2 regions of the Rhodococcus sp. AC861 genome follow, and region 1 is predicted to be linked to the other one. Evidence: predicted binding sites of a transcription regulator. Region 1 holds the regulator's gene; the other holds the start of a gene.
The links. The regulator HspR, encoded in region 1, represses chaperone genes until heat shock. The targets are predictions, from matches to a motif close to ANNTGAGTNNNNNNNACTCANNT.

Region 1 (12,361 bases):
CTCCACAAGGGTGCGCAGATGCTGCGCAGCGGCCTCCTCGTCGGGGAAGTGCAGGATCCTCGCCGAGGACGCGGGACAACCGGCTTCCCGCACACGCCACGAACGCTCGACCGACGGCGCGGAGTCCCGCGTGCGGCCGTCGGTCATGACGATCACGTCGTCGACCATCTCCGACAACTCGGTGAGAATGTGGGACGACACCAGCACGGCGCATCCCCCGTCGGCGAGGCGGCGGATCTCGTCACGCAGTTCGACTCGCGAGCGCGGATCCATGCCGGACGCTGGCTCGTCGAGCAGAAGTAGTCGTGGACTGTGCACCAGTGCGCGTGCGAAGCCGAGCCTCTGCTTCTGACCGCGAGACAACTCGTGGGCAGGTCGGTCGGCGCGGTCGTCGAGATGGACCTGCTGCAGCAGTTCGGCGGCGCGGGCACGAGCGTCCTGCGACGACAGTCCGTGCAACCGTCCGAACGTCGACAGGATCTCCGACGCGGTCAGGCTGTCCCAGGTGCCGAACACGTCCGGCATCCACCCCACGGCCCGCCGAAGTGCGACCGTCTCGACCGGCGACCCGTCCAGCTCGAGGGTCCCGGAGTCGGGAGCCAGGAGGCCGGCGAGCATGAGCAGCAGCGTCGTCTTGCCGGCGCCGTTGGGTCCGACCAGCCCGGTCACCCTGCCAGGGGTCAGCGTGACGTCGGCGTGGGCGACTGCTGTGTGGCGTCCGAACGTGCGGGTGAGACCTCGGGCCGTCAGGGACATGCCGTGGACCCTAACTGCCGGGCACTCGGGCGAAGTGCACGTGTCAGGCCGTGCCCGAGTGTCCACAACTGGCTGTCATCGACGGGATCCCGTCGATCCGGTCGACTTCTGGACGCTCGAGCACGCCCGGACGCCACGGGAACAAACTCGCGCACCCCTCCGTTGAGCCGTACGACTGCCATTGAGCGTGAGTCACTCAAGTACAACTTGACGGGTCGAGGATCCGGAAGGCAAACTTGAGTCCAGTTCGCTCAGGCAGACGCCTTTCGAAACATCTGCAGCATCTATCAGGAGGTTACAAATGGCTCGTGCCGTCGGAATCGACCTCGGGACCACCAACTCGGTCGTGTCAGTCCTCGAGGGCGGCGAACCGGTCGTGGTGGCCAACTCCGAGGGTGCACGCACCACCCCGTCCATCGTCGCGTTCGCCAAGAACGGTGAGGTCCTCGTCGGTCAGTCCGCGAAGAACCAGGCCGTCACGAACGTCGACCGGACGATTCGCTCGGTCAAGCGCCACATCGGTACGGACTGGACTGTCGCCATCGACGACAAGAAGTACACGTCGCAGGAGATCAGCGCCCGCACTCTGATGAAGCTCAAGCGTGACGCCGAGGCGTACCTGGGCGAGGAGATCACGGACGCCGTCATCACCGTTCCCGCGTACTTCGAGGACGCACAGCGTCAGGCCACGAAGGAAGCCGGCCAGATCGCCGGCCTCAACGTCCTGCGCATCGTCAACGAGCCCACCGCGGCTGCGCTGGCGTACGGCCTGGACAAGGGCGAGAAGGAACAGACCATCCTCGTGTTCGACCTCGGTGGCGGCACGTTCGACGTGTCCCTGCTCGAGATCGGCGACGGTGTCGTCGAGGTCCGCGCCACGTCCGGTGACAACCACCTCGGTGGCGACGACTGGGACGAGCGCATCGTCACCTGGCTCGTCGACAAGTTCAAGGCTCAGAACGGTATCGATCTGACCAAGGACAAGATGGCTCTCCAGCGCCTGCGCGAGGCTGCGGAGAAGGCAAAGATCGAACTGTCCTCGAGCCAGAGCACCTCGATCAACCTGCCGTACATCACCGTGGACGGCGACAAGAACCCGCTGTTCCTCGACGAGCAGCTCAGCCGTTCCGAGTTCCAGAAGATCACCTCCGACCTGCTCGACCGCACTCGTGCGCCGTTCCAGGCCGTGGTCAAGGACTCGGGCATCGCGGTCAAGGACATCGACCACGTCGTGCTCGTCGGTGGCTCCACCCGTATGCCGGCAGTGTCCGAGCTGGTCAAGGAGCTCTCCGGTGGACGCGAGCCCAACAAGGGCGTCAACCCGGACGAGGTCGTGGCCGTCGGCGCCGCACTGCAGGCCGGTGTGCTCAAGGGTGAGGTCAAGGACGTTCTGCTCCTCGACGTCACGCCGCTGTCCCTCGGTATCGAGACCAAGGGTGGCGTGATGACCAAGCTCATCGAGCGCAACACCACCATCCCGACCAAGCGGTCCGAGACCTTCACCACGGCGGACGACAATCAGCCGTCGGTGCAGATCCAGGTCTTCCAGGGTGAGCGCGAGATCGCCTCGCACAACAAGCTTCTCGGCTCGTTCGAGCTGACGGAGCTGCCGCCCGCACCGCGCGGTGTTCCCCAGATCGAGGTCACGTTCGACATCGACGCCAACGGCATCGTGCACGTGACGGCGAAGGACAAGGGCACCGGCAAGGAGAACACGATCAAGATCCAGGAGGGCTCCGGCCTCTCCAAGGAGGAGATCGAGCGCATGGTCAAGGACGCCGAGGCTCACGCCGAGGAGGACAAGACCCGTCGCGAGGAGGCCGAGACCCGCAACCAGGCCGAGTCGCTCGTGTACCAGACGGAGAAGTTCGTCAAGGACAACGAGGACAAGGTTCCTGCGGAGACCAAGGAGAAGGTCGAGTCGGCCATCGCCGAGGCTCGCACCGCTCTGAACGGCACGGACATCGCCGCCATCAAGGCAGCGGTGGAGAAGCTGAGCACGGAGTCGCAGGCTCTGGGTCAGGCACTGTACGAGTCGGCAGCAGCCGACGGAGCAGGTGCCGACGGCGCCGCCCCGACCGACGGTAGCGACGATGTCGTCGACGCCGAGGTCGTGGACGAGCCGGTCGACACGGACAAGAAGTGAGTGCTGACGACACCGGGAACGGCGTTCCGGACGTGGATCCCGCCGTGGAGGAATCCCTCGCGGGTTCCGCCACGGCGCCCCAGCCCGGCGGAGATTCGGACCCGGTAGACGCAGAGTCCGGCGAGCCTGAGGTTCTCGAGGCCGAGAGCCCCGAGGCCGACGCCGCGCCGGAGAAGGACGAGAAGGCGGAGCTCACGGCCGACCTGCAACGTCTGAGTGCGGAGTTCGCCAATTATCGGCGACGCGTCGCACGGGACAAGCAGGTGGACATCGACAATGCCAAGGCGTCGGTGTTGGCCGAGTTGCTCGGTGTGCTCGACGATCTGGACCGGGCGCGTCAGCACGGTGACCTCGAGAAGGGGCCGCTGAAGTCGGTGGCGGACAAGCTCGAATCCGTCATCACCGCTCAGGGCGTCGTCGGTTTCGGCGCCGAGGGCGACGCGTTCGACCCCGCTCTGCACGAGGCTGTGCAGCACGAGGGTGATGGTTCGAATCCTGTGGTCGGCAGTGTCTTCCGCAGGGGTTACACGGCGCGCGACCGAGTGTTGCGCACCGCCATGGTTGCCGTCGTCGACGGATCAGGCGCCGATGCGGCGTCCGACCAGGCATAGTTCTCGGCAGTGAGTGACGTGGAAGGAGGAGGCAACCGGTGAGCCAACGGGAGTGGATCGAGAAGGACTTCTACAAGGAGCTGGGTGTCTCCTCCTCCGCGACGCAGGACGAGATCAAGAAGGCGTACCGCAAGCTCGCGCGCGACAACCATCCGGACTCCAATCCGGGGGATGCGAAGGCGGAGGAGCGCTTCAAGGCGGTCAGTGAGGCCAACGCGGTTCTCTCCGACACTGCGAAGCGCAAGGAGTACGACGAAGCTCGATCGCTGTTCGCCAGTGGTGGTTTCGGCCGGGGTGGGTTCTCGCCCGGCGGCGGAACCAACTTCGGTGGCGGCGGAACGTCCGGTGGTTTCGACGTGGGTGACCTCTTCGGAGGCGCCAACGGAGGAGCGGATCTGGGCGACCTCTTCGGAGGACTGTTCAACCGCGGCGGCGGCGGCCCCGGCCGCACGCAGGCATCGTCGTCGCGACCGCGTCGGGGCAGCGACCTCGCTGCGGAGGTGACGCTCGACTTCCGCGATGCGGCAGTGGGAACCTCTGTGCCCCTGTCGATCACGAGCCCATCGTCGTGCACCACGTGCCACGGCAGTGGAGCCAAGCCGGGCACCAGCCCGCGGGTCTGCCCGCGGTGCAACGGTGCCGGTGTGGTCAGCCGCAACCAGGGTGCGTTCGGCTTCAGCGAGCCGTGCGACGACTGCCGCGGTACCGGCTCGATCATCGACGATCCCTGCGCGGACTGCCGCGGCACGGGTGTGCAGAACCGCACCCGCTCGGTGACGGTGCGGGTGCCGGCCGGTGTGACCGACGGGCAGCGGGTGCGCGTCGCGGGTCGCGGCGAGGCGGGACTTCGCGGCGCTGCCGCGGGAGACCTGCTGGTCACGATCCACGTTCGGCCCGACGCGGTGTTCGGCCGCACGGCGGACGATCTGACGCTGACCGTCCCCGTCGCCTACAGCGAACTGGTGCTGGGAACGACGTTGTCCGTCCCGACCCTCGACGGCCGTGTGGGACTGAAGGTTCCGGCCGGCACGGTCGACGGGCGCACGTTCCGGGTCAAGGGGCGCGGCGTACCGAAGAAGACGGCGACGGGTGACCTGCTGGTCACCGTCAAGGTCGCGGTGCCGTCCGAGCTGGACGACGCTGCACGGGAGGCGTTGGAGACGTACGCCGCGGCGGAGAAGGCGAGCGGTTTCGATCCTCGATCCGGTTGGCCCGGTGCGTGATGGCCGGGGAGAAGGATCGTCCCACGGATCAGCAGCCGCGTGATGCGGGCGCCGACCCGGATGCACGGATCTTCGTCATCTCGGTCGCGGCCGAACTCGCCGGCATGCACGCCCAGACGCTGCGCACGTACGACCGCCTGGGGCTGGTGACACCGTTCCGTACGACGGGCGGAGGTCGCCGGTACTCGCCGCGCGATGTCGCGCTTCTGCGTGAGGTGCAACGACTCTCGCAGGACGAGGGTGTCAACCTCGCCGGCATCAAGCGCATCATCGAGCTGACCAACCAGGTGGAGGCGCTGCAGGCGCGGATCACCGAGATGGCGTCGGAACTCGCGCAGGTTCACGCCGGGTATCGACGCGATCTGGTCCCGGTGCGGAGCAACGCGCTGGTGGTCTGGAAGCCCAGAAACCCACGACAGCAATGACGGTCACCCGTGGCGGATGTTCACCACGGGTGTTCCTGTCGTTGTCAGAGCACGCAGCGTGAACGCGGACATGGCGGGGGACCCGCACACCAGGACCCGCTGCGACAGGTACGGCCCTCGTCGCGCGACCACTTCGCCGATGCGCCCCTGCAGATAGTCCCCTGCGGCGAAGCCGGTGTCGGGCGCCGTCTGCAGGCGACGGGTCTCGGCGGCATCGAAGTATTCGTCCCGGTACATCGGGTCCGTCATCTTCTCGACGACGGGAATCACGGTGAGCCAGTCCGCGGTTCGCGCCATCAGCGACAGCATGTCGGCGGCGTAGAGGTCACGGGGCGAGCGCCCCCCGACGTACAGGTTGACCCGGGGAGGTCGGGGCCGGCGAGCCAGATCGAGCAGCAGTGCCCGCATCGGCGCCAGACCCGTTCCGCCGGCGACCATGACGATGTCGTCGTCCGTGTCGTCCACCCGTAGATCACCTGCGGGGTCGTCGATCGTCCAGATGTCGCCTTCGCGCGTGTCGTTGACGATGACGCCGCTGACCCAGCCGGCCGGAATGGCCCGGATGTGGAACTCGTACTTGCCGTCTCGTGACGGGGGCAATGCGGGGGAGTAGCGCCGCGGCAGATGAGGCGACGACGGCACCGTCACGGCCACCGACTGCCCCGGTTCGAAATCCACGACGTCGCCGACGAGTCGCACCACCAGCAGATCGCGCCGAAGCCGATGGCATTGCACCACTTGGGCTTCGGCCACTAGCGCAAGTTCCCGTGCATCACATGTCCCGGTTGGTGATCATCTGGCTCGTGTCGTCCTCGCCGGTGCGGCCGAGTGCGGCGAGGAAGGATCGAGCCCACCGGTCCACGTCGTGGGCAAGGACCTGTCGACGCATCGCCCGGATGTTGCGTCGGCCCGCCTCGGCATCCTGCTCGATGGCGGCGATCATGGCGTCCTTGACGCTGTTCAGATCGTGCGGATTGCACTGGTAGGCCTGCCGCAATTCTGCCGCGGCGCCGGTGAACTCACTGAGGACCAGTGATCCGCCGAGGTCGCTGCGGCACGCCACGTACTCCTTGGCGACGAGGTTCATGCCGTCGCGGATCGGCGTGACCAGCATGACGTCGGCCGCCACGTAGTAGGCGATCAGTTCGTCGCGGGGGATGGGCCGGTGCATGTAGTGCACGACGGGGTGCCCGACGCGGCTGAACTCGCCGTTGATGCGCCCCACCATGCTCTCGATCTCGCCGCGCATCTGCTTGTAGCTCTCGACGCGCTCGCGGCTCGGTGTGGCCACCTGGATCATCACGACATCCTCGGGATCGACGCGCTCCTCGGCCAACAGTTCGAGGAACGCTTCGAGGCGTACGTCGATGCCCTTGGTGTAGTCGAGCCTGTCGACGCCGAGCATGATCGTCTTCGGATTGCCGAGCTCCTTGCGCATCTCCTTGGCGCGGTCCCGGACCGGCTTTCGACGCGACTTCTCGTCCAGGTCACCGGAATCGATGGAGATGGGGAACGCGCCGACCCGTACGGAGCGGAAGCCCACCTGCACGAGACCGAGCTTGGAGCGCACTCCGACGGTGCCGCGCGAGGTGGGTTGCCCGGCCAGGCGGCGGGAGAGGTACAGGAAGTTCTGGGCTCCACCCGGCAGGTGGAACCCGATGAGGTCCGCGCCCAGGAGGCCTTCGACGATCTCTGTGCGCCACGGCATCTGCATGAACAGCTCGACCGGGGGGAACGGGATGTGCAGGAAGAAGCCGATGGTCAGATCGGGCCGCAGCATCCGCAGCATCTTGGGAACTAGCTGGAGCTGATAGTCCTGGATCCACACCGTGGCGTTCTCCGCGGCGGCCTTCGACGTGGCTTCGGCGAACCGGCGATTGACCTCGACGTAGGCGTCCCACCAGGCCCGGTCGTAGACCGGACGCACGATGACGTCGTGGTAAAGCGGCCACAGGGTGGCGTTGGAGAAGCCTTCGTAATAGTCGGCGACCTCCTGGGCCGACAGCGGAACGGGAACCAGTTCCAGGCCGTCGTCTTCGAAGGGTTCGACGTCGACGTCCGGGACGCCCGGCCATCCCACCCATGCACCGTTGTTGCTGCGCAGGATGGGCTCCAGCGCGGTCACCAGACCGCCGGGGCTGCGCTTCCATCGACGGGACCCGTCGGGCGCGGTATCGAGGTCGACGGGCAACCTGTTGGCGACGACGACGAAATCCGAACCTGCACCGGTCACTGATGATCCTCTGTCTGGGCGAGACGCTGTCACTCGTGGGCGTACCCCGCTCGGAGATCGCCAACCTGATGACGATGCCGGCGGGGTGAACACCCGCCGGCGGACCTACTCGGTGAGTGCGGGGGGTGCGACGCCCAGCATGGAGAGCAGCATGCGACATTCGTCGGCGTCGGTCGCGTAGGCGGCGACGACGCGACGCGCCATGCGTGCGGTCTCCTCGGTGAGGGTTTCGATCTCTTCGTCGGCGATGTCTGTCGTCTCGGTGGTATCCGCGGCCATGTGCTTCTCCGTCGTGTTCGTGGTTCGGCTCGTCGGCGATCCCGGTCGGGCCGCACGTCAAGACTAGGAGAAGTGGCGCATCCCCTGCAAAGTCACGCCCGGTAGCGTCCACCGGAACACTGTCTGCATCACCGGAAGGACCCCGTCATGCCCATCGGCACCATCAACGGCATCCGCCTCAACTACACCGTGACGGGCAAGGGTCCGCTCGTCGTCATGGTGATGGGGACCGGCAGCCCGGGCCGCGTGTGGCAACTCCACCAGGTCCCAGCGCTGACGGCCGCGGGATACCGGGTCTGCACGTTCGACAATCGCGGTATCGCACCGACCGACGAGAGCGCGGGCGGCATGGTGATCGAGGATCTGGTCGCGGACACCGCGGCGCTCATCGAGTACCTGCGGTCCGACGCCTCGGAGAAAGCCGTCGTCGTCGGTACCTCGATGGGTGCGCGGGTGGCCCAGGAACTGGCATTGACCAGGCCCGACCTGGTCTCGAAGGCCATCTTCGCGGCCGGTCACGCCCGGCTCGACGCGTTCCAGAAGGTGCTCGGTGCCGGCGAGAGGGAACTGGCGGACAGCGGCGTGAAGCTCCCCGCGAAGTACGCCGCGGCGGTCACGGCCGCGCTGAACCTGTCCCCGGCATCGTTGTCCGACGACGCGAAGGCGCGCGACTGGCTGGACCTGTTCGAATTCTCGGTGCAGCCGCTCACTCCCGGCCAGCGCGCTCAGATTTCCCTCGACGAGACGTTCGACCGCCGCGAGGCGTACCGCGCGGTGACAGTTCCGTGCCTGTCGCTGGGGTTCGCGGACGACCGGATGATCCCGGCGTACCTGTCGCGGGAGGTCGCCGACCTGATTCCCGGAGCCCGGTACGTGGAGATCGCCGACGCCGGGCACTACGGCTATCTCGAGAAGCCCGACGAGGTCAATGCGGCCATCCTGTCTTTCCTGCAGGAGTAAGTCTTAGGTTAGCCTACGTTCATGCAACGGGTCACGGTCGGCGAAGCGCTGCCACGAATCTCCACGCTTCCGCTCACCACCGCGCAGGCCGAGGTCTGGACCGCGCAGCACTTCCTGGGTGAGCGCACCGACTTCGTGATCTCGCTGCAGGTCGAGATCACCGGCCCGCTGGACGTCGACCACGCACGCGAGGTGATCCGCTCGGTCATCGCCGAGGCGGACGCCGTCCACGTCCGCTTCGACTTCAGCGGCGAGCAGCCCGTCCAACACCGCGTGCACGACGACGAGTGGTCGGTAGCGCTCGTCGATCTGCGTTCGGCGGCCGATCCGATGGCCGAGGCGCAGGCGTGGATCGCCGCGGACATCGCGTCGGCGGACACGACCGGCGCGGGAGACCTGTTCGGAACCGCGTTGCTCCGGCTGGCCGACGACCACGTTCTCTGGCATCAGCGCTACCACCACGCCGTCGTCGACGGCTTCGGAATGTCGCTGATCTTCAACGAGGTCCGCGCGCGCTACGCCGATCCGAGTCGCCGGACAGCCCCCGGTGCGTGGGCCCTCGAACCGCTTGTCGACGCCGATGCCGAGTACCGCCGGTCGGATGCTTTCCGACGCGACCGCGAGTACTGGATCGGCCGGTTGGCCGATGCCCCCGAGCCGCCGTTGCTGCTGCCCGACGTCCCGGACACCGGCTCCGCCGTCACCGAACGTGTCTCGGCACCCTCCGGCCGCCTGGCGCCGCTGTACGCGTACGGCGAGGAGCACGACATCCGCCGCACCCGGCTGGCCCCCGCCGTGTGGGTGGCGTACCTGGCCGCCGTGACGGGCACCTACGACCTGATGGTGTCCCTGCCGTCGACTGCCCGTGTGGGCAGGCGTGCGCGGACGACGCCGTACATGGCGTCGACCATCCTTCCGTTGCGGTTGCAGCTGACCCCGGCGATGACCGTCGCGGACGTCGCCAGGGAACTCGAACGCGCGTCGATCGGCGCGGTGCGTCACGGCCGGTTCCGCGGTGAGGACATCGTGCGTGCACTGCGCGAGGACGATCCTCACCGTCTGGTTCACGGTCCGGGCATCAACGTCCTGATGGTGCAGCACGGCATCGACGTCGGCGGGTTCCCGGCGCACATGCGCAGCCTGGAGACCGGCCCGGTGCGCGATCTCGACGTCACGGTCACCGGTGGCCGCGACGACGAGTCGCTGGTCTTCGACCTGCGGTCACGGCCCGGTGCGCACGACGCGCTGATCGGGCATCGCGACCGGTTCGGCCTGGTTCTCGATCAGGTTCTGGCGCATCCCGACACGACGTTGTCGTCCCTGCAGCTCATATCGGCCGCGGACCGCACCCGTGTCGTGCACGAGTGGAACGACACGGCAGAGCCGTCGGTCTCGGTGTCCGTGCCCGAGCTGTTCGCCGCGCAGATCGCAGCCACTCCCGATGCGCTCGCCGTCGTGCTGGGCGAGAAGGAGCTGACGTACTCGAAGCTGGGCGCGAAGGTGAACCAGCTCGCGAACGCGCTCCTGGCCGCCGGTCTGGAACCCGAAGGCGTGGTTGCCATCTCGATGCCACGTTCCCTCGAGATGGTCGTCGGAGTGCTCGCCGCGATGGTGGCCGGCGGTGCCTTCGTTCCGCTCGACCCCGAGTGGCCGCAGGATCGCCGCGACCGTGTGCAGCGCGATTCCCGCACCGCGATCGTGCTCGGTGGATCCGACGAGTGGACGGTCGATCTGGACGACTGGCGATTCGACGAGTTCTCGACACACGCTCCCGCCCTGCGTATCGACGGGTCGCGATTGGCGTACGTCATCTTCACCTCCGGCAGTACCGGAACGCCGAAGGGCGCGATGATCCGCCACGAGGCCATCTGTGCGCGGATGACCTGGCAGCGCGATCGCGTGTTGGGCTTCGGGCCCGGTGACGCGTCGCTGTTCAAAGCTCCGCTGTCGTTCGACATCTCGGTGAACGAGATCCTGCTGCCGCTGCTGTCCGGCGGCACGCTCGTCGTCGCCGAGCCCGGCGGTGAACGCGACGGCCTCTACCTCCTCGACATCATCGCGCGGCGCCACGTCACGTTCGTCTACCTGGTGTCGTCGATGCTCGACGCGCTGCTCGCGCTGGACACCGACGGGTCGCTGTCGGGACTGCGGCACGTGTGGTGCGGCGGTGAGGTGTTGACACCGGAACTGTTCTCGCGCTTCCGATCCCAGCTGACGACGACGCTGTACCACGGGTACGGACCGGCCGAGGCGACCATCGGTGTGTCGCACGTGATCTACACCGGCGATGCGCCGCGCATCGCGACGTCCATCGGCAGACCCAACCCGAATACCCGGCTGTACGTGTTGGACTCGGCTCTGCGGCCGGTGCCCGTCGGAGTGGGCGGCGAGCTGTACGCCGGGGGATTCCTCCTCGGTCGCGGGTACGTCGGAGCGCCCGAGATGACCGCGTCGAAGTTCGTGGCGGACCCGTTCTCGGACGACGGCGCGCGCCTCTACCGCACCGGTGACCGCGCTCGCTGGACCGAGGACGGCACGCTGGACTTCCTCGGACGCGTCGACAATCAGGTGAAGATCCGCGGCATGCGCCTCGAACTCGAAGAGGTGGAGGCCGCGGTGGCGTCGTGCGCCGGTGTCCGCCGCGCCGTGGTCGATGTCCGTCGGACCGGAAGCGGCGCAGCATTTCTCGCCGGATACGTCATCGCTCCGGGCGTCGGCGTGGATGCTCTCCGTGCGCACTGTGCGCGGTTGCTCCCCGAATACATGGTGCCGTCCGCCTTCGTCGTCCTGGACGCGTTCCCCACCACGGCCAACGGCAAGGTGGATCGCCGAGCGCTCCCCGATCCGGAACAGGCCAGGGGAGAAGCAGTCGCGCCGCGCACCGAGCGTGAGCGGGTGCTGTGCGAGGCCATGGCTTCGGCGCTGGGCGTGGACAGCGTCGGCGTGACCGACGACTTCTTCGCCCTCGGCGGCGACAGCATCGTCGCCCTCACCGTCGTCGCGCAGGCGCGTGCACGGGGTCTGGCGATCGGCCCGCGTGAGGTGTTCACGCTCCGTACCGCCGAGGCCATCGCCGCCGCTGCCCCTGCCGACCTCGTCGTGGTGGACGACGATCCCACGGGCATCGTGGCGACGACTCCCATCGTCGCTCGTGTCCTCGACCAGGACGATCGCCTCGGCCGTTTCCATCAGACCGCTCGTATCCCCGTGCCGGCGCACATCGACGGCGATGTCGTCCGGGCGGCGGTGCGCCATGTCGTCGCGCACCACCCGGCGCTGCGGGCAGTGTGGCGCGACGGCGCCCTCACCGTCCCGGACACACACGAACCGGTGGAGATCTCGAACGACACGTCGACCGACGAGACCGTGGCTCGCCTGGCGCACGAGCGTCCCGGCGGCATGGTGGCGGCGTCGCTCGGCGACGACGTGCTCGTCCTGGCCGTGCATCATCTGGTCGTCGACGGTGTCTCGTGGCGCATCCTGCTCGGCGATCTGCTGGCGACGATGTCCGCGATGGTGGAGGGGCGCGAGGCGGCATTGCCTCCGGTGACGACGTCCGTCCGACGATGGGCCGACGTGCTCGAGAGTGCCGCTCGCGCGGGCCACTGGAATCACGAACTGCCCTGGTGGCGTGACGTTCTCGGAACCGTGAGCGGCACCGTCGGCACGCGGGAACTCGATCCTGCCGTCGACACCGACGGCACGATGGTGACCCATGTGGTCACGGC
Region 2 (12,361 bases), 220 kb from region 1:
TCGGCCGACGGGTCGGCGATGATCGCGGTGACGTCGGCGCGGTCGCCCGCGACGGACTCGGCGACGGAGCCCCACACGTTCGTCGACGCGACGACGGTCGGTCGCCCACCTTCGGCACTGCCACCGTCCGAGGAACTGCATCCGACCAGCGCCGTCGCCGTGAGGGCTGTCATGCCGAGCGCGGCGACAGCGGTGCGAAGGGGGATTCGGGCGGGTGCGTACACGGCGGGTGCTCCTGGGTTGTTGGTCTGTTATCGCTAATGGAAACCGTTGTCACGACCATACCGGCCGACCTGCCCGAAGACGAAACCGTCCCGTAGGCGACGTCGACGACTCGGAGCGGATACCGTCTCCTGCATGGCGAGGTCCACGGAACCGCGACGGATGGCCACGCTCGCCTCGCTGGCCGCCGAGCTCAACATCTCGCGTACCACCGTGTCCAACGCCTACAACCGCCCCGACCAGCTCTCGCCCGAGATGCGTCTACGGATCCTGGACGCGGCGCGCGCCCGCGGATACCCCGGCCCGGACCCCGTGGCCAGGTCGTTGCGGACCCGGCGCGCCGGCGCCGTGGGCCTGGTGCTCACCGAGGCGCTCAGCTATTCGTTCTCCGACCCGGCGGCCGTGCAGTTCCTGACGGGTCTCGCGGAGTCCTGCGAGCAGGCGGGCCGCGGCCTCCTTCTGATTCCCGCCGGTCCGGCCTCCACTCCCGAGGATGCTGCCGCCGTCGTCCAGCAGGCGGGTGTCGACGCGTTCGTCGTGTACTCGGTGTCGGACGACGATCCGCACCTGACCGCCGTGCGCGAGCGTCATCTGCCCACGGTCCTCTGCGATCAGCCGCGCGACGCCGCCGAGACGTCACTGGTCGGCATCGACGACAGGGCTGCGATGCGCGAGATCGCGGAACAGGTTCTTGCACAGGGACATACGCGCATCGCCGTGCTGTGTATGCGACTGCGTCGTGATCGACACGACGGTCCCGTAGACCGGGACCGGCGGGGCGCCATCACCTTCCACGTGCAGCGTGAGCGCATCGCCGGGATCGCGGATGCGATGACGGCGGCAGGCGTCGACCCCGACGTGGTCGTGGTGGAGCGCTTCGAGCACAGCCGCGCGGCGGGTCGCTCCGCCGCCGCCGAGGCGTTGAGGGCCGCGCCCGGCGCCACAGCGTTGATCTGTACGTCCGACGTCCTCGCGCTGGGAGCGCTCGATCACCTCGACTCCCTCGGCATCGACGTCCCGGGGCGGATGTCCGTCACCGGTTTCGACGGTGTCGACGAGGCCGTCCGCGTGGGGCTGACGACCGTCCGTCAGCCCGTGTTGGAGAAGGGGCGTCTGGTCGGCGAGATCGTGCTGGGCGTCAGCCACTCAGGGGTGGACCGGACCGAGCACCTCCCGACGCATCTGCTCGCCGGGGTGACGCTCGGCCCGGTGCGGACCGGCTAGCGGGCCAGCAGCTGGGCGCACCGCAGCAGCCCGAGGTGGCTGTAGGCCTGCGGGTGGTTGCCGAGCGAGCGTTCGGCGACAGGGTCGTATTCCTCGCTCAACAATCCCGTCGGACCTGCCGCGGCGACGAGCTGGGTGAACAGAGCTTCCGCCGGAAGTCGTTGCCCGATCAGCAGATACGCTTCCACCAGCCATGCCGCGCACAGGTGGAAACCGCCCTCGCCGCCGGGAAGGCCGTCGTCGTGGTGGTACCGGTACACCGTGGCGCCGCTGCGGAGTTCCGCCTCGGTGGCGACCACCGTGGCGGCGAAACGCGGATCACTGGGATCGATCAGACCGGACAGGCCGATGTGCAGGGTCGCGGCGTCGAGATCGGTGCCGCCGTACGCAGCGGTGAAGGACTGCGCCTCCTCGCTCCATCCCTTGTCCAGCACCTGTCGACGGATGACGTCGCGTAGCGTGCTCCACCCGAGTTGGGCGTCGCGGCTGTAGGTATCGGCGAGCCTGATGGCGCGATCGACCGTCAACCAGCACATCACCTTGGAGTAGACGTGGTGGCGCGGATTGCCGCGGATCTCCCAGATGCCGTTGTCGGGTTCGGACCATCTCCGTTCGACGGCGTCGACCATGGCGCACACGAGGTCCCAGTCCTGATCGGTCAGGATCTCGGTGTGTTCGGTGATGCCGCTCGCGGTGCGCGAGTCGGCCAGCGTCGTGATCAGGTCCACGATCGGACCGAACACATCGAGCTGCACCTGCTGATTCGCCGCGTTGCCGACGCGCACCGGACGAGACCCCGCGTAGCCGGGGAGCGCGTCGATGACGGCCTCGGGCGGCAGCGACTGGCCCCACAGCGTGTAGAGCGGATGCAACCGCTCGGGTCCGGTGACCGTCTGCAGGACGTCGTGCACCCACAGCAGGTAGTTCTCGGCTTCGGATCGCGAGCCGAGCGACACCAGTGCCGATGCGGTCAGGGCGGCGTCGCGCAGCCAGCAGTAGCGGTAGTCCCAGTTGCGGACGCCACCGATCTCCTCGGGAAGCGACGTGGTGGCGGCGGCCATGATGGCGCCCGAGTCGGCGTGCACCAGACCGCGCAGCGTCAGTGCGGACCGCTTCATCAGGTCGGGCTTGAGCTGCGGCAGGGTGAGTCCGGCCGCCCAGTCGTGCCAGTACGACTCGGCCTGCGCGCGGCGCTCGGGCTCCGGAACTTCCGACGGTCCCAGATCCGATGTACCGCAACGCAGTTCGAGCACGACCGGTCCGCCCGACGGATCGATCTCGGCGCGGGCGGTTTCCTGCCCGTGCTCGGTGGTCACGGTCCAGGAGATACCGGGTGCGCGCAGCACCATCGGATCGTTGGTGCCGAACACTCGGAGGCCGCCGTCCTCGGCCTGGAGCCGCACGCGTGCCTGGCCGAACTCGGGGCGGGGAGCGAACGTGACCACTGCCTTCGCCTTGCCCGTGATTACGCGCGTGAAGTCGGTGCGGTCCCGCGGGACGTCGTGCGCGAGGTAGTCGTCGACCTGCAGGCTCGCCCACCGTGTCTGCACCGTCATGGTGCTGTCGAGGTACTGCTGACTGAGCGGCAGCGACGCACGCGCCGGTCCGACGGTGAAGTGGCCGGCCTCGTCGCCTCCGAGAAGGTGCGCGAACGCGGCTGCGGAATCGGGCTCCGGGTGACACAGCCAGGTCAGTCCGGCCTCCGGAGTCAACAGCGCGACCGATCGTGGGCTGGCGAGCATCGTCAGCCGCTCGATGCGGGGAGCGTCCGCACCCGACAGCCAACGGCGGCGCTCCTCGTAGAGGAAGGCGAGCGCGGCGGCGACCTCCTCGGTGCTCTCGACGCGGTACTTGGCCAGCGATTCGCCGTCACCGACCTTGACACCCACGTCGGGACCGTGGAGGCGTCGGAAAGCCTTCTCGTCGGTGACGTCGTCGCCGAAGAAGACCGCGGCGGACGCCCCGTCCTGATGGCGCAGGATGTCCAGTGCCTGGCCCTTGTCGGTGACGATCACGGCGAGCTCGATGACGGACTTGCCCTCGGTGACCTGCACGCCGTCCCAGGTGGCGGCGCCGGCGCGAACCTCGTCGAGCGCTCGCGCGCCCGCCTCCGGGTCGGCGTTGCGCACATGGAGGGCCGCGCTGGCGGGTTTGGTCTCGACCGAGATGTGCTCGGCGCGGGAGGCGATCGACCTCAGTTCGGAGACGACTCGTTCGAGAAGAGCCGTGGCCTCGCTACCGAGTTCGGTGACGAAGCCGGCGTCGAACTCGGAGCCGTGGCTTCCGACGAGCTGCACCTCGACGGGCAGGCGGGAGAGGATCGCCAGATCCCGCAGTGCGCGCCCGGAGATGACCGCTGCCTGTGTGCCGTCCAGGCCGGCGAGTGCACGCAGCGCTCGAACCGACTCCGGGAGCGGGAACGCCTTCTGCGGGTCCGACACGAACGGCGCCATGGTGCCGTCGTAGTCCGACGCGACCAGCAGTCTCGGGACCCGCGCGACACCGACGAGTGCGCGGCGGAGATCGAGTGGGAGGTCCACTGCACTCACAGCGCACACCCGTGACGGCGGCGACCTGTACGGCAGCGAGCGGGACGACAACCAGGGCTTCTCACGAGGTCAAACTTAAGGGAGAGCGGGCCGTCGCGCCGCATCGGGGATCGAGGCTCAGCAGTTGTGCACCCGGCGATGTCGGCGGGTTCGGCGATTATCTGTAACTCGTCGATACGTCCTGGAGGTGTCTCCCGAATATGCGGCATTAACTTTTTGGACGATTGTTCGTAATGTAATACTGACAGCGTGACGTCGCATACGAGGCGAACTAACGAGGAGCGTCATGTCCAAGCCTGTCGAGTTACCCGAACCTATAGCCACGACCTGGGAGTGGCAACTGCACGGACTGTGCCGCGGGATGGATTCCGCAGTGTTCTTCCATCCGGAAGGTGAACGGGGACATAAGAGAACGGCCCGTGAGGAGCAGGCGAAGCGCGTCTGCCAACAATGCCCGGTGATGCAGCGGTGCCGCGAGTACGCGGTGGCCGCGGGGGAACCGTACGGCGTCTGGGGCGGATTGTCGGCTCCCGAGCGTTCGCTGATCGAAGGACTCCAGGATGTCCGCGCAATCGGTTGAACGAATGAATTCACGGTGATCGAAAACGGCGTAAAGCTTGGAATGTCAGAATATTCGAGCTAAACACCTGTACGTCGTAAACCCGATGGTCGTTGTCCGGGTCTGGCTGCAGGTCTACGCTCGCCTGGCATGTGCAGAAACATCACCGAGCTGCGCGGCCTCGAGCCCGCGGCGACGGACGAGGAGATCGAAGCGGCTGCCCGGCAGTTCGTGCGCAAGGTCAGCGGGCTGCGGACCGTCTCGGATGCCAACCGTGCCGCGTTCGAGTCGGCGGTCGCCGAGGTGACGGAGACGACGACCCGACTGTTGGGTGTCCTGCCGCCCCGGAAGCAACCGCCACAGACAGTGCCGCCGCTACGGCGACTGGCGCACGCGTATCCGCACTGACCCGGGTTCAGCCCAGGGGATCGTGCTGGACGTTCTGCATCGGGGTTCCCACCCGACGCAGCGCGTACAGCGTCGTGCGGACCATCGACGGTGACCCGCACACCTGGATCTGCCGGTCCGCCCACGATCCGAACCGTGTGACCACCTGACCGAGCTTGCCCACCATCGTGTGGTTGAGGCCGGGCGGGAACTCCCGCGCCGGGCCGGGACGCCACCACGGCTCTTCCGGGTGCTCGACAACGGGGACGACGGTGAGCCACGGGTTGGTCCGGGCCAGATCCCACAGGGTGTCCAGGTCGTAGAGGTCGCTCGGATACTCGCCGCCGACGAACAGGTGGACCCGCGGAGTGTGACTGCGCATCGCCATCGCCATGAGCTGGGCACGCAGCGGCGCGATCCCGGTTCCCCCGGCGACCATCAGCACGTCCGGGCTGCCGGGCGCGGTGTCCAGGCTGAGACCGCCCAGGGGTGGGCCGAGCAACCATCGGTCGCCGACCACCGTCTCGGACACGATGGCGGGACTGACCCACCCGGCGGAGACCCGGCGGACGTGGAACTCGATGCCGCGGTAGTCGTTCGGCGCAATCGCGGGGGACAGGTATCGCCACATGCGCGGCCGCTGCGGGATCTGGACGCTGAGGTACTGGCCGGCCTCGAACGGGATGTCGTCGTCGGTCTGCAACCGGACGACGGCGAGATCCTCGAGAAGCCGGTGATGCTCGACGACGGTGGCTCCCCAGTAGGGCGGCAGGTCCTCGGTGTCCGCGCCCACGGCCATCGAATTGCAGATGATCGACACGACGCGAGCCCACGCATCGTCCGTGTCCGACGTCCACGTCGACTCGTCACCCGAGATGCGGAACGCCTCGACCAGCGCGTTCCGTGCGGCCAGGAAGTGCGCTCCGGTGAGTCCGTGCTTGCGGTGGTCGCGACCCAGCTGGTGCAGGAACGGCAGGAACTCGCTGTCGTCGAGGTGTGTGACCACGTAGTCGACGGCACGGACGAGGCGGTGCCTCTGCTGGTCCATCGCCGCCGGGAAGTAGCCGCGGAAGTCGGGATGTTCGGCGAAGAGGCGCGCGTAGAAGGCCTTGGCGACGGACTCGGCGCCGTCGTCCGCCTTCAGCGCGGCAGCTACTCCGGCACGCACGTGCGCGAGGGCCTGTGCGTCGAGCAATGGGCACCTTCATCGTGTTCGAGTGACGGGTGGGGTTCATCCTCGAGACTACTGGTCCTCACCGACGTGCGGCGAGCCTCCCGCTGTCCTGCGTGTTGGACCGTCAACTAACTTGAGCGGAATAGACTCAAGTCCGGTATGGTTGATCGCGGCGACGCCAGGTTCGACATGCTTGACAGAAGGAAGGTGACCGGTGGACTCGTTCACACCCACAACGAAGACCCAGGCAGCGCTCACCGCTGCACTGCAATCAGCATCGGCAGCGGGAAACCCGGACATCCGGCCGGCTCATCTGCTCGTCGCTCTGCTCGACCAGACCGACGGCATCGCAGGTCCCCTCCTGAAAGCTGTCGGCGTCGATCCCGCCGTCGTGCGCAAGGACGCTCAGTCCCTGGTCGACCGCATGCCGTCGGCGACCGGGTCGACCACGCAACCCCAACTGGGGCGCGAGGCTCTGGCCGCCATCACCGCGGCCCAGCATCTGGCCACCGAACTCGACGACGAGTACGTCTCCACCGAACACATGGTGGTCGGACTCGCGACGGGTGACTCCGACGTCGCTCGCATCCTGCAGGGCCACGGCGCGACGTCCGCAGCACTGCGCGACGCATTCACCACGGTCCGCGGCAGTGCGCGTGTGACCAGTCCCGATCCGGAGGGCACCTACCAGGCTCTCGAGAAGTATTCGACCGATCTGACCGACGCCGCGCGCAGCGGCAAGCTGGACCCGGTCATCGGGCGCGACACCGAGATCCGTCGCGTCGTGCAGGTCCTGTCCCGTCGCACCAAGAACAACCCGGTATTGATCGGTGAACCCGGTGTCGGCAAGACCGCCATCGTCGAAGGCCTCGCCCAGCGCATCATCGCCGGCGACGTGCCGGAGAGTCTGCGCGGCAAGACCGTCGTGTCCCTCGACCTCGGATCGATGGTCGCCGGCGCGAAGTATCGCGGTGAATTCGAGGAGCGACTCAAGGCCGTCCTGGACGACATCAAGAACTCGGCCGGACAGGTCATCACGTTCATCGACGAGCTGCACACCATCGTCGGCGCCGGCGCGACCGGTGAATCCGCGATGGATGCGGGCAACATGATCAAGCCGATGCTCGCCCGCGGTGAGCTGCGGCTCGTCGGTGCGACCACTCTCGACGAGTACCGGAAGTACATCGAGAAGGACGCGGCCCTCGAGCGCCGGTTCCAGCAGGTGATGGTCGGGGAGCCGTCCGTCGACGACGCCGTCGGCATCCTCCGCGGACTCAAGGAGCGGTACGAGGTGCACCACGGTGTGCGCATCACCGACTCCGCGTTGGTCGCCGCGGCGACGTTGTCCGACCGCTACATCACGTCGAGGTTCCTGCCAGACAAGGCGATCGACCTCGTGGACGAGGCCGCGTCGCGTCTGCGCATGGAGATCGATTCGCGGCCTGTCGAGATCGACGAGATCGAACGCGTCGTGCGTCGGCTCGAGATCGAGGAGATGGCGCTGGCCAAGGAGACCGACGACGCGTCGAAGGCTCGCCTCGAGAAGCTGCGCGGAGAACTGGCCGACAGCAAGGAGAAGCTCGCCGAGCTCAGCACGCGGTGGCAGAACGAGAAGAACGCCATCGATTCCGTCCGAGATCTCAAGGAGCAGTTGGAGTCTCTGCGCGGAGAGTCCGAGCGCGCCGAGCGCGACGGTGATCTGGGCAAGGCCGCCGAACTGCGATACGGACGCATCCCGTCGCTCGAGAAGGAGCTCGCGGAGAAGACCGCGGCCACCGTCCCGCAAGGCGACGTGATGCTCAAGGAGGAGGTCGGGCCGGACGACGTCGCCGACGTCGTCGCCGCATGGACCGGCATCCCCGCCGGGCGCATGCTCGAAGGCGAGACCGCCAAGCTCCTGCGCATGGAGGACGAGCTGGGCAAGCGCGTGGTCGGCCAGGCCGACGCCGTGCAGGCAGTGTCCGATGCGGTCCGCCGGGCTCGTGCCGGCGTCTCCGACCCCAACCGTCCGACCGGATCGTTCCTCTTCCTGGGCCCGACGGGTGTGGGCAAGACGGAACTCGCGAAGACGTTGGCGGACTTCCTGTTCGACGACGAGCGCGCGATGATCCGCATCGACATGAGCGAGTACAGCGAGAAGCACTCGGTGGCCCGTCTGGTCGGTGCTCCTCCGGGATACGTCGGGTACGAGGCCGGTGGCCAGCTGACCGAAGCGGTGCGGCGTCGCCCCTACACGGTGGTGCTGTTCGACGAGGTCGAGAAGGCTCACCCGGACGTCTTCGACATCCTGCTCGCCGTCCTCGACGAAGGCCGTCTGACCGACGGTCAGGGTCGGACCGTCGACTTCCGCAACACGATCCTGATCCTCACCTCGAACCTCGGTGCGGGTGGCGACAGGGAGCACGTGATGGCGGCGGTGCGCAGCGCGTTCAAGCCCGAATTCGTCAACAGGCTCGACGATGTCGTGGTCTTCGACCCGCTGAGCGAGGAGCAGTTGGAGTCGATCGTCGACATCCAGCTCGAACAGCTGCAGCGTCGGTTGTCGACACGCAGGCTCACACTCGACGTCACCCCGTCCGCTCGGTTCTGGCTGGCCGTCCGCGGATACGACGCGCAGTACGGCGCACGTCCGTTGCGTCGATTGATCCAGCAGGCGATCGGCGATCAGCTGGCCAAGCTGTTGCTCGCCGGCACGATCGTCGACGGCGACACCGTCGTGGTGGGTGTCTCCGAGGGCGGAGATGCGCTCGAACTGAGCTGATCTACAGCGCGTGAGCGTGCATATCGACAGTCCACGTGGGCAGCGGGTCCGGATAGCCTCTCCAGGCGTCCGGGCCCGCTGCTATTTCGTCGTCCGTCAGAACTGCCGCGCGGAGAATCGACTCGACGTCCGTGTCCTGCAACCGGATACCGATGACGACGATCTCCTGGCCCGCCGGCACGTCGATCTCGCTCCACGGCTGTGCGCCGTCGATCGTCAGGGCCGGTCCCGCCTGTGACCACACCGCCGCTCGGTCCGGCCTGCTCGCGATCCAGCAGAAACCCTTGCTGCGCAACACACCCTGTAGTCCGTCGAGTGCGGACGCGAGCCGGGTCGGATGGAAGGGACGATCGGAAACGAAGACGGTGCTCGAGATCCCGAACTCCTGCGTCTCCGGAAGGTGGGTGCCGGCGATCTCGTCGTCCCAGCCCGGTGCGTGCAGGGCTGCCTCCGGGTCGTAGAGGCCCGTGTTCAGCACGCGCAGGGGGTCCACCGCTCCACGCGTCGTCACGACGACGTCGGCACGCGGATTCAGTCGTCGCACAGCAGCTTCGGTGGCACCCGCCAGCGCCTCGGAGACGAGGTCGGTTTTCGTCAACAGAACGATGTCCGCGAACTCGACCTGGTCGACCAGCAGATCCGAGATCGATCGTTCGTCACCGTCGGCCACGTCGAGGTCGCGAGTGTCGAGGGTGTCGCCTCGGGAGATCTCGGCCAGGAAGGTCGACGTGTCGACGACGGTCACCATGGTGTCCAACCTGGCCAGCGTGCCGAGGCTGACGGGGGAGTCGCCGTCGGCACCGTCGAAAGTCCAGTCGAACGATGCGGCGACGGGCATGGGTTCGGATACTCCCGTCGATTCGATCAGCAGATAGTCGATGTCACCTGCCGATGCCAACTCGCCGACAGCCTCGATCAGGTCCTCTCTGAGCGTGCAGCAGATGCAGCCGTTGGTGAGTTCGACGAGACGTTCCTCCGTGCGGTGAACGCTGGTCGTACCGGTGACGGAACCGTCGAGAAGTCGCGCGTCGATGTTGATCTCACTCATGTCGTTGACGATCACCGCGACTCGTAGACCGTCGCGGTTCGCCAGGATGTGCTCCATCACGGTCGTCTTCCCCGCACCGAGGAATCCGGACAGGACGGTGACGGGCAGCAGGGATCGTGAGGTCATGCCTTAATGATAATCGTTGTCATCAACGGCGGATGGGCGGGGTGGTCGTCCTCAGCGCCGATGCCGCGGGCAGCGGCCTGCCCAGCAGATATCCCTGCACCATGTCCGCGCCCACCTCACGGGCCGTCGCCAGTTCCTCGGGAGTCTCCACGCCCTCGAAGATGCAGATCGCGCCGATCTCACGGCTGAAGGTCGAGACGGAGATCGCCGCCGCCCGGCGCATCGGGTCGGAATCGATCCCGCGCACGATCGAGGCGTCGAGCTTGACCACGTCCGGACGCAGCTCGACCAGCTGCCGGAGCCCCGAATATCCCGATCCGACGTCGTCGACGGAGATGAGAACCCCTGCGCGTCTGAGCATGTCGACCGCGACGCCCATGCCGTCGTAGTCCTCGATGCGGTCACGCTCGGTGACCTCGACGACCCACTGTCGGCGGACCATGTGGTCGACGAGACTGCCGGCGAGGTCGGTGGACAGAATCGTGTCGGCGGATGCATTGACCGCGACGAACGCCCCGTCGGGCAAGGGTGCCGACGCCGTGATGGCGGCGTCGATGGCGCAGACCTCGAGCTCGACCCGCAGTCCGACGGTGTTCGCGTCGATGAACCACGTCTGCGGAGATCCGTGCCCGTCGGGGAAGCGGGACAACGCCTCGTATCCGACGACGTCGCCGGTGCCGGCGGTACAGACCGGCTGGAACACGATGTCCGGCCCGCCGTCGGCGATCAGCGCCGAGATGCGGTCGTGGATGGACTGATCGGCGGTCGAACCCTGCAGCCGCGCCGCATGACGCCGATGCATCGTGGCTTCCGCTCGGGTCATCAGACGGTGCAAGGTCGACCCGGCGTCCGCGTGTGGATCCACGGCTTCGGTGATCGATCCCGTCGTCAGGGTGACCGGTGCGCTGCGCAACGTCGTCGATTCGAGCGCGACGCCGAGTGCTCGGCTCTCCTCGCGGCCCGACTCCTCGCTCCGTGCGCGATGTACGCACAGGAACTCGGACGTGGACAGCCGGGCCAGAAGTGCCTCGGTCGGCGACGCATCGACGAGTCGCTCGGCGATCTCCACGAGCACCTCGACGGAACTGTCGCGGCCGAAACGCTGATCGACGTCGGCGAAATCCGCGACATCTACGACGGTGGCGGCCATCGTCCACGGTCCGTGCGAGCCCTGGGCGCTCTGCGACATCGACGACATCCGGTTGTAGAGACCGCGTCGGGTCAGCAGGCCCGTCAGCGGATCGCGTTGCGCCGCATCGACCTGTCGCCGGAGGAAGGCGACATACATGCGGATGGCGAACGGCGTCGCGAACATGCTGCCCAGGGCCAGGGTGCGCGAGAGCGTCACCCACACCTCCGTGCCGTCCCGCAGGGACAGAACCGTCAACACTCCCAGGACGCACAAGGAGTACGCCACGTGCAGGACCAAGGTCCTGGTGCCGGTGAACGCCGCCGCGAACAAGGACACCAGGACCAGGACGGCGATGGACGGCATCGACAGGAAGGCCGACTGGAACATCGCCATGACGGCGACGACTCCGATGTCCGCGTAGATCACGTACGCCGTCTCGAAGTGCGGCAGACGTTTCTCGGTGAGCCAACCCAGCGCCACCGGGATGGTGGTGAGCGAGAAGATCAGGATGAGTATCGCGCCGCCGGGGCGTAAGAACTGCGACGGCATGAGAACCAGTCCGCACACCCCGACGATCAACGTGCTGACGGCGATGACCGCTCGTGAGCGCTCCGCCGGCCTGGGTGTCAGCGCGAGGAAGGACAGCGCGGGATCGGGGCTGATCCGCTGTGATCTCACGAGGCTCGTTTCCGCGGTCGGCACTGTCGACGGGTCGAGCCAGACCTTACCGCCGGGATACCCGCGCTGCGGCCAGAACCGAGTCGGCGGCGGGCTTCCACGGCATGAAGATCGCCACTGCCACAGCGCACGCCAGGCACGCGGACACCGTGACGTACGACGCGAACTGGAATCCTTCGAGGCTCGCGGACTTCATCGCAAGTATCAGATCGGCCTTCTGCTGCTCGAACAGCGACGGTGTGGGCCGTTTCGCCATCTCGATCACGGCGATGACGGTTTCCCGAGCAAAACCCTTCTCGCCGTCCGTCATCAGCGTCGACGGCACCGCGTCGACCAAGGGAGAGACACGGGACGTGTAGATCGACGCCACGATCGAACCGAGAACCGCCACGCCGAGGGTGCCGCCGATCTCGCGCGTCGTGTCGTTGACGGCCGATCCTGCTCCCGCACCGTCGAGGTCGACGGCCGACATGATCGAATCCGTCGCCGGTCCTTGGACTA

Region 2: clpB (ATP-dependent chaperone ClpB) is a predicted target of HspR. The motif match lies at 6,247-6,269, and genes of this name have one in related genera.

The regions. Positions count from the first base shown of each region.
Region 1 covers NZ_CEEDMW010000001.1:616,332-628,692, forward strand. Annotated here, with positions in the region: gene AC0IX4_RS02940 (ABC transporter ATP-binding protein) at 1-756, opposite strand, end outside; gene dnaK (molecular chaperone DnaK) at 1,058-2,902, shown strand; gene grpE (nucleotide exchange factor GrpE) at 2,947-3,513, shown strand; gene dnaJ (molecular chaperone DnaJ) at 3,552-4,736, shown strand; gene AC0IX4_RS02960 (heat shock protein transcriptional repressor HspR) at 4,736-5,161, shown strand; gene AC0IX4_RS02965 (FAD-binding oxidoreductase) at 5,165-5,914, opposite strand; gene AC0IX4_RS02970 (alpha,alpha-trehalose-phosphate synthase (UDP-forming)) at 5,934-7,427, opposite strand; gene AC0IX4_RS02975 (hypothetical protein) at 7,500-7,673, opposite strand; gene AC0IX4_RS02980 (alpha/beta fold hydrolase) at 7,821-8,633, shown strand; gene AC0IX4_RS02985 (amino acid adenylation domain-containing protein) at 8,655-12,361, shown strand, end outside.
Region 2 covers NZ_CEEDMW010000001.1:399,040-411,400, forward strand. Annotated here, with positions in the region: gene AC0IX4_RS01895 (metal ABC transporter solute-binding protein, Zn/Mn family) at 1-173, opposite strand, end outside; gene AC0IX4_RS01900 (LacI family DNA-binding transcriptional regulator) at 358-1,446, shown strand; gene otsB (trehalose-phosphatase) at 1,443-3,995, opposite strand; gene AC0IX4_RS01910 (WhiB family transcriptional regulator) at 4,282-4,575, shown strand; gene AC0IX4_RS01915 (DUF2277 domain-containing protein) at 4,705-4,962, shown strand; gene AC0IX4_RS01920 (globin domain-containing protein) at 4,970-6,136, opposite strand; gene clpB (ATP-dependent chaperone ClpB) at 6,330-8,876, shown strand; gene AC0IX4_RS01930 (GTP-binding protein) at 8,878-10,050, opposite strand; gene AC0IX4_RS01935 (EAL domain-containing protein) at 10,073-11,860, opposite strand; gene AC0IX4_RS01940 (MFS transporter) at 11,907-12,361, opposite strand, start outside.